2 regions of the Neobacillus phoenicis genome follow, and region 2 is predicted to be linked to the other one. Evidence: a T-box and tRNA genes for the amino acid it is inferred to sense, from the RefSeq annotation. Region 2 holds a T-box; the other holds one or more tRNA genes.
What was found. The T-box of region 2 lies ahead of serS (serine--tRNA ligase). A T-box ahead of a tRNA ligase gene usually reads a tRNA of that ligase, here a tRNA-Ser.
Positions count from the first base shown of each region.

Region 1: it encodes a tRNA-Ser, which carries the amino acid that the T-box ahead of serS (serine--tRNA ligase) is inferred to sense. The anticodon was not compared.

Region 1 covers NZ_CP154847.1:3,164,602-3,169,023, reverse strand. The annotation lists gene AA0X95_RS16465 (hypothetical protein) at 497-925, shown strand; gene AA0X95_RS16460 (hypothetical protein) at 953-1,126, shown strand; gene AA0X95_RS16455 (DsbA family oxidoreductase) at 1,276-1,929, shown strand; gene AA0X95_RS16450 (GNAT family N-acetyltransferase) at 2,062-2,613, shown strand; tRNA gene AA0X95_RS16445 (tRNA-Ser) at 2,724-2,814, shown strand; tRNA gene AA0X95_RS16440 (tRNA-Leu) at 2,827-2,908, shown strand; RNA gene ffs (signal recognition particle sRNA small type) at 2,908-2,993, shown strand; gene AA0X95_RS16430 (HAD family hydrolase) at 3,115-3,912, opposite strand; RNA gene ffs (signal recognition particle sRNA small type) at 4,167-4,252, shown strand; gene AA0X95_RS16420 (hydrolase) at 4,367-4,422, shown strand, end outside.
Region 2 covers NZ_CP154847.1:438,886-443,307, reverse strand. The annotation lists gene AA0X95_RS02300 (serine hydrolase) at 1-299, shown strand, start outside; gene pdxS (pyridoxal 5'-phosphate synthase lyase subunit PdxS) at 481-1,362, shown strand; gene pdxT (pyridoxal 5'-phosphate synthase glutaminase subunit PdxT) at 1,549-2,139, shown strand; T-box leader at 2,203-2,429, shown strand; gene serS (serine--tRNA ligase) at 2,485-3,765, shown strand; tRNA gene AA0X95_RS02280 (tRNA-Ser) at 3,955-4,047, shown strand.

The DNA of each region.
Region 1 (4,422 bases), 2.6 Mb from region 2:
ATTATAACCCATGATACAGCATTTTCAAATTAAATATTCCATAAAGGATGCATTAAGGTTCCAATGCCTGAAAAAGCCGTTGGCGCCTTTTCTTTATTTATCATTATTGTCTTTCAAACCATTGTCTATTGCACCAAATACGGTTGGAACCTTCGTCAATCTTTATAGTAGTTATTTCTTACATTTAGACTTTTGTCAATTTTGTGAAAACCAATTGGGTTAGCGGCGATTTATTGAAATGAATGCTATAATTGCATATGACTAATAAATTCCCCTATTTGTTTTTAGAGTTCCTACCTCATCTATCTATCCTTTTCCTACCATAAATACTTTCGTTTATTATTTCTTATTCTCTCTCATTCTCATTATTTCTCTTGTTTAATTCTTATTTTATTGCAGTCTTCTATGTCAATCAGACTTTATTTATAAATTTTTAGAAGGGAAGCGTAACTTCGGTAAGACAACATTTATTCATTTTAATGAGGAGGAATAGTTGATGGCATCTTTTCATCGTCCTGTAGCTTGCCCTGATTGTGGAAGATTTGCTGTTGAGGATTATTATTACAGGATTGGTGCGGGCTATATCATTTGCCAATGCTGTGGTTGTGAAGTTGATCGCGAAGCAAAATATGATCCGGAAAAAAACACTTCTTATTTTGCAATAGAAAAAAGAAGGGGGTATGGTAAATTCTTTTTAAAGAGGAAGGATGGAACCTTCAGTAGTAACCGATTAATGAGTCCATTGACCGATGAACAATTTAAGGATTTCAAAGAAAAATTTTCTAACTTTGATGTGGACCCAGAGAATAGTTACCTAGTTTCATATAAAAATGGTGAATTTGAAACATTATTAGGCAGTGTCCCTGAGGATTTTAATTTGTCATTTGCGGAGTATATCGAAAAATATGGATATGATTGTATATAGAAAAAATCTAAATTGAGGTGATAGAAAATGGAAAAACCATTTTATAAAGAGTTTGGATTTAGTGGAAGTGAAAAAGATAAATGGGAACGTGAACTTTTGATTAAAAAACTATTTGAACAAGGAGTAGAAATTGAGGAAATAGCGAAAATTGCTGGTTTAACTGATGAAGAAGTAGAAGAACGCTTCCTTTGGCTTGATTAAACTTAGGAAAAACAATGTGTTGAGTTCACCAATGTATCATATTCTGTGTAAAAAATAATGGTTTCCTTTATACTATACAAGAAAAACAAACGGGAGGGAAAACCATGCATATTGAAATGTGGACAGATTATGCTTGACCATTCTGCTATATTGGCAAAAGGCATCTGGAGGATGCCATTAAACAGTTTGACCATCCGATTGAAGTAACTTACCGTTGCTTCGAATTAGATCCGACAATTGGTCGGGACATAAAAGAAAACATCTACGAAGCGTTAGCAAAAAAATACGGGATGAGTATCGCCCAAGCAAAAACCAATACCGAAAGAATGGTACAAATGGCAAAGGATGCTGGGCTAGATTATCATATGGATACGCTCATTTTAACGAATACCTTCGATGCACACCGATTAACGATGTTCGCTAAAAAACATGGTTTAATGAAAGAGATGACAGAACGAATTTTACACGCGCATTTTACGGAATCCAAGCATATTGGCGATCATGAAACATTAACTGAATTGGCGGTAGAAGTTGGGGTGAACAGGGAATCTGTTGAAAAAATGCTGGCAAGTGATGAGATGGCGGACGAAGTACGTGTGGATGAGCAAACAGCGCAGCAATACCGTATCACAAGTGTCCCATTCTTCCTTATTAATAAGAAGTATGCGCTAACCGGCGCTCAACCAACTGAGACATTTGTTCAGGCATTGAGAAAAGTCATCCAAGAGGATGAAATCGTTGTGTTAAACAATGAAGATGGGATCGTTTGCGATGAAAATGGTTGCGAAATTCCTAAAAAGTAATGCGTTTCTTTACTACAAAAAACAACCTGATTCAATTCAGGTTGTTTTTTACTAATCAGTAAATAATAATAACAAAATGAAAAGGGGGTAAACCTGGTAGCATGTTTGTGCCAATGCTCCAGGTAAATTGGTTTGAATTTTAAAACGTATGATCAATGGAATGAAGAGGTTTGGGCCGATGCAGGCTTCATCTATAAACAGGCTTTTAAGGACAAGGGAGCAAAGCCAGAGGACATCATTCGGAATATGTTTCAAAAAGGAATTTGCTATTTGCATGTTGGCTATATGGAAGACCGAAGCGTAGCGATGGCCCTTATCGGTAAATTGAATGAAATGGATGCCTTATTAATTGATTATTTTGCTGTTCACCCAGATTTTCAAAACCAAGGGTTAGGGAAGAAAATGGTGAACTATATTCATGAATGGTCTCTTGGTAAAGATCAATTTGATGCATTAATTATTGAGGTAGAAGCAGAAAAAACACCTGAAAACCTTAAAAGAATTCATTTTTGGCAGCATTGCGGTTTTACCTTGACTGATTATATTCATCAGTATATTTGGGTGCCAGAACCTTATCAGGCAATGTATTCTCACATCAAGTCTAAGCACAAGGACTTTACTGGTGAGGATTTGTTTAAGCATATTGGAAAGTTCCATAAAGCATCTTTTCAGAAAAAGAGATAGAACACTTAGGACTTTTGTCTACCAAAATTTACAGGTAGCTTCCAATTGGTGTGGATGTTATAGTAAGTTTATAAGTTCTTAACGGAACTTTTTGAAGTAGTTCTTCATACAGAGAAGTACTCAAGAGGCTGAAGAGGCGCCCCTGCTAAGGGTGTAGGTCGGGTAACCGGCGCGAGGGTTCAAATCCCTTCTTCTCTGCCATAATATGAATTTGCGGGTGTGGCGGAATTGGCAGACGCACCAGACTTAGGATCTGGCGCCTTCGGGCGTGGGGGTTCGACTCCCTTCACCCGCATCATAGTCCAACAAAGACACTAGGAAACTGGTCAGGGCAGGAATGCAGCAGCCATAACTAGTGAAATTGTGTGGGCTATTACATAGAACAGAAATCAAAAAACGCTAAACTCAATTTTTCTTTGAGAGTTTAGCGTTTTTATATTAGGTATCCTAATTTTTAAAATACTTTCAGCTATTGATGATAAAAAATGATTTTAAATAACTTTAAATCACATAGGATTCATATGATTTAAGAAGATAACGTTCTATAAATTCAGCTAATCCATCATTTTCGTGATGTCCTGTTACAAAATCTGCTACTGCTTTAACCTCTTCGCTTGCGTTCCCCATTGCCACACCAGTACCGACATGACGAAGCATCTCTATATCATTGGGTCCGTCTCCAATGGTTACGACTTCATTTGGACTAAATCGAAATGTGCGAAGTAAGCTTTTTATAGCAGACCATTTGGAAACATGAGGAGCAACCAACTCAAACCCGTCATTCCAATTGATGACTTCTGCTTCCGTTTTAAACAAAGCGGATAATTCAGGACTGGGTGCACCTGTTCGAACACTATATTTAAGGACATCTTTATAATTTGCCTGTCTTAAATCTCCAATATACTGTGGCGGAATTTGCCCAACATTTGTCCAATAATCGATTTCTTCATTTGTTTCCTTACAATAAATCCCATTTACTGTATGGATAATTACATTACAAGGAATTTCAGCGGTCAGAAGGTGGAATCGTTCTTCGTTTAGTCGAACGGTTTTCATTTGCAGAGCTCTTCCTGTCTCTGCATCGTGAATAGCAGCACCATTCAAACAGACCATTGGCGTTCGTAATCCAATTTCTTTATGATAGGGAGCGGTTACTTCATAGTGTCGGCCAGTAGCTAGAAAAACCTGGACTCCCTGATTAATGAGCCTATTAATGGCTTCCATATTTCGGCGGGAAATATTGTTTGAGGCGTTTAGTAGGGTACCATCCATATCAATAAATATTGCACGCACATTCATTTAACTGCCTCCTCATTCGGTGATAAACCAATCATATCATCTGAATATTAAAGTCTTGTAAATTCAGTGTACAGATTAAATAAAGTTTATTCAGGAGCAAGGGACCGTTCTTTGCAAGATAAATATATTATTAAAAATTTAGGGGCAGTGGTTAAATAAGCCATAATTATCATGCTGGTGTGGCGGAATTGGCAGACGTACCAGACTTAGGATCTGGCGCATTCGGGCGTGGGGATTCGGCTCCCTTCACCCGCATCATAGTCCAACAAGGATACTAGGAAACTGGTCAGGGCAGGAATGCAGCAGCCATAACTAGTGAAATTGTGTGGGCTATTACATAGTGCGAAAGCGACCAGCGCTAATCTCATTCTTATATGAGGTTAGCGTTTTTTCTTTACCGTTTTAGACTCGAAAAGTTGTGGTATACATGGAAAAAAGGATAGGAGATGATCATATGGATGAAAAACACAGCTATTATATAAACATACAATCTCACGAGATTTTTGGTGA
Region 2 (4,422 bases):
GTGAAAAGAAGAGTTACAAACCAGTTCTTGTTTTAGATAAGAAAAAGGTTAATAAAGATGGAGAAATAACAGCACCAGTCAAAAAAGGTGAAACAGTTGGATATTTAACTATTGAACCGAAAAATGGTGAAAAGGTTTCATTTTTAACTGAAGAGGGACAGAAGAAAATCAAAGTGGATGTCATCGCTGCACAAGATGTAGAAAAAGCAAATTGGTTTGTCCTAATGATGCGTGGGATTGGCAATTTCTTCGGTGATGTTTGGCACGGAATTTCTTCAACCGTAAAAGGTTGGTTTTAATTAGAATAAAAACAAATGAAAATTTTGGATTTTTTAAGAAGGATTCTTGTCTTGACAGGAGTCCTTTTTTGTTGCTTTAATGATTTTATGGAAATAGATAATTCCGATTGATTGAATGGGAATTTTCCACAAGTATAAAGAGATTTTTCTAAATATTTTAAATAAAAGGGGGATTTTAACAATGAAAACAGGTACGGAACTCGTAAAACGTGGTATGGCTGAAATGCAAAAAGGCGGCGTCATTATGGACGTTGTGAATGCCGAGCAGGCAAAAATTGCTGAAGAAGCAGGTGCAGTAGCAGTAATGGCTTTAGAGCGGGTGCCTTCAGATATCCGTGCAGCTGGTGGAGTGGCAAGGATGGCTGATCCAAGAATAGTTGAAGAGGTACTTAATGCTGTTTCAATCCCTGTAATGGCTAAAGCAAGAATTGGTCATATTGTAGAGGCTAGAGTGCTTGAGGCAATGGGTGTTGACTATATCGACGAAAGTGAAGTATTAACACCTGCTGATGAAGAGTACCATTTATATAAAAGTGATTTTACTGTTCCGTTTGTTTGTGGTTGCCGTGACCTTGGTGAGGCAGCGCGCCGTATTGGCGAAGGTGCTTCCATGCTTCGTACAAAGGGTGAGCCGGGAACTGGTAATATCGTTGAAGCGGTTCGACACATCCGTAAGGTTAACGCACAGGTACGTAAAGTAGTGGGAATGAATGAAGATGAACTAATGACAGAAGCGAAGCTTTTAGGTGCGCCATTTGAATTACTTCTTGAAATTAAGCGTCTTGGACGTCTTCCAGTTGTTAACTTTGCAGCTGGCGGTGTGGCAACACCAGCGGATGCAGCACTTATGATGCAACTTGGTGCAGATGGTGTGTTTGTTGGGTCTGGTATCTTCAAATCAGAAAACCCTGCTAAGTTTGCAAGAGCAATTGTGGAAGCAACTACTCACTACCAAGACTATAAATTAATTGCTGAACTTTCAAAGGATCTTGGAACACCAATGAAAGGGATCGAAATTTCATCATTAGCACCAGAAGCACGCATGCAGGAGCGAGGATGGTAAAAGGAAAAGCGGAAGCGACCGTTTAGCGACGTATAGCCAGGGCCCGGTCCGACTGAGATAAAGGAAACACGAAGAGCGGTAGCGATTCGATGTTGACTTATCGTAGGGAGGAGTGGGATGGCTACTAGTCGCTGGGAGCTGGAGCTAGACAGTTATCAAAGTAAAAACGGTTAAAGGAGTATCGTTATGATTAAGATCGGTGTTCTCGCTTTACAAGGAGCGGTCCGGGAACATATTCGGTCACTTGAGGCCTGCGATGTAGAAGCAGTTGCTGTTAAACGAAAGGAAGAGTTACAAGACTTAGATGGACTAATTCTTCCTGGTGGAGAAAGCACAGCAATGCGGCGCCTGATTGACAAATATGATTTCATGGATGCGTTAAAGGAATTTGCCCGTAGTGGGAAACCAATGTTTGGGACATGTGCGGGCCTCATCCTATTAGCTAAGCAGCTTGTCGGCTATAATGAACCTCACATCGGTGTCATGGACATTCAGGTGGAGAGAAACTCCTTTGGCCGCCAAGTGGACAGTTTTGAAGCAAACCTGGCGATTAAGGATGTAGCAGAGTCCTTCCCAGCAGTCTTCATTCGTGCGCCTCACATTGTTGAGGCGGGAGAAGATGTGGAAATCCTGTGTAAGCATAATGATCGCATTGTGGCCGCACGGGACAGGCAGTTCCTTGGGTGTTCCTTCCATCCAGAATTAACGGATGATCATCGCATTACGGCTTACTTTGTTGAGATGGTAAAAGAAGCTAAACAAAAGCAATTTGTATAGGGATAATTTGGTTGCATTTCGTTCATAATTATAGTAACGTAAATATACAAATCATAAATATTGATGAAAGCAATGAGAGGAATTAGTAACAGGAAACTCATTCTAGCAGAGAGCCGGTGGCTGGTGAAAACCGGTGAATGAAGCTTGTGAATCCCTCCTCGAGCAAGGTATGGAACACTACAGATTGTAGTAAGTAAGTACTTTCGGTGAAAACCGTTACATTTTTTTTCGAGGTGGACAGTGTATGCTGTCAACCAGGGTGGTAACGCGGGTTAACTCTCGTCCCTGTTTTTCAGGGGCGGGAGTTTTTTGTTTTTGCAATTCATCATAAAAGGAGTGTCAAATATGCTGGATATTAAAGTTCTAAGAGCAAATTTTGCTGAAGTAAAAGAAAAGCTTCAAAACCGTGGAGAAGATTTAACCGATCTTGGCCGTTTTGAAGAACTGGACCTAAAGAGAAGAGAACTAATCGTAGAATCTGAAAAATTAAAAAGCAAACGAAATGAAGTGACACAGCAAGTAGCAGCTCTAAAGCGTGAAAAGCAGGACGCTGATCATCTAATCAAAGAGATGCGTGAGGTCGGCGATCAAATTAAAGCTCTAGATGACGAGCTTCGCGGAGTAGAAGAAACATTAGAACTGTTACTTCTAAGTATCCCAAATATCCCTCATGAAAGTGTACCAGTCGGGGAAACAGAAGATGACAATGTAGAAATCAGACAATGGGGTCAGGTACGTGACTTTGAATTTGAAGCAAAGCCGCACTGGGATATTGCTGATCAGTTAGGAATCCTTGATTTTGAACGTGCAGGGAAAGTAACAGGAAGCCGCTTTGTTTTTTATAAAGGATTAGGTGCGCGTTTAGAGCGTGCACTAATGAGCTTTATGCTCGACTTGCATGTGGATGAACATGGCTATACTGAAATCCTACCGCCATACTTGGTGAATCGCACAAGCATGACGGGAACAGGGCAATTGCCAAAGTTTGAAGAGGATGCCTTCTTAATTGAGAGCGAAGATTATTTCCTTATTCCAACGGCAGAAGTACCTGTTACAAACTATCACCGTGATGAGATTTTAAGTGGGGAAGACCTTCCTATTCGCTTTGCTGCCTATAGCGCATGCTTCCGTTCTGAGGCTGGCTCTGCTGGACGTGATACACGAGGGTTGATTCGTCAGCACCAATTCAATAAGGTGGAACTAGTGAAGTTTGTGAAGCCGGAGGATTCTTATGAGGAGCTTGAAAAGCTGACAAATGATGCTGAACGAGTATTACAATTACTAGAGCTTCCATACCGTGTGCTAAGCATGTGTACGGGTGATCTTGGGTTTACGGCTGCGAAGAAGTATGATATTGAAGTATGGATTCCAAGCTATGGGACGTACCGCGAGATTTCTTCTTGCAGTAATTTTGAAGCCTTCCAAGCGAGACGCGCGAATATTCGCTTCCGTCGTGATCCAAAAGCCAAGCCGGAACATGTTCATACATTAAATGGTTCTGGCCTTGCGATTGGCCGCACGGTCGCCGCAATCCTAGAGAATTACCAGCAAGAGGACGGCAGTGTCATCATACCGACTGTATTACGTCCTTACATGGGCAATCGTGAAGTAATAAAGCCAATGTAATTTCTTTGTTGAATCTAGCTTCAGCGCCTAGCCCCTCGGGTCAAATAACCTTCGGCAAGAAAAGTCAAAAGGCGGACTTTTCCCGCCGAAGAACATTTGCCTGTCGGGGCTGAACGAGGCGCTTCCGCTTTTTGAATTTCTTTGTTGACATTCATATTGGATATATGATAAATTATCTTTTGTTGATACGGAGGAATACCCAAGTCCGGCTGAAGGGATCGGTCTTGAAAACCGACAGGCGGGTTAAACCGCGCGGGGGTTCGAATCCCTCTTCCTCCGCCATCATTAAAACAATCGCGCATAAAATACTGGAGATAAAGGCCCGCTACAATGATTGTAGCGGGCTTTTTTTTGTTTGGTTTTTAAATTTTGGCTGTGTTAAAGAACATTGTTGATTTTTAACTCTGTTGATTGGAGCGGAAGGCGGCGAAGACTCCTGCGGGAGTACGGGGCAGGGGAGACCCCGCAGGAGCGAAGCGACGAGGAGGCTCCCCGGCACGCCCGCGGAAAGCGAAGCCGCCTGGAGCGGAAATCAACAGACAAGTTTAACAGAGCCTAAATTTTAAATACTGTCTAGCTGTAGTTCCTAGCCCCTTAGAGAGAAAACTCAATCCCTTTTAATAAGAGGCATTGTTCAAAATTGAGTAACCAGCAAAA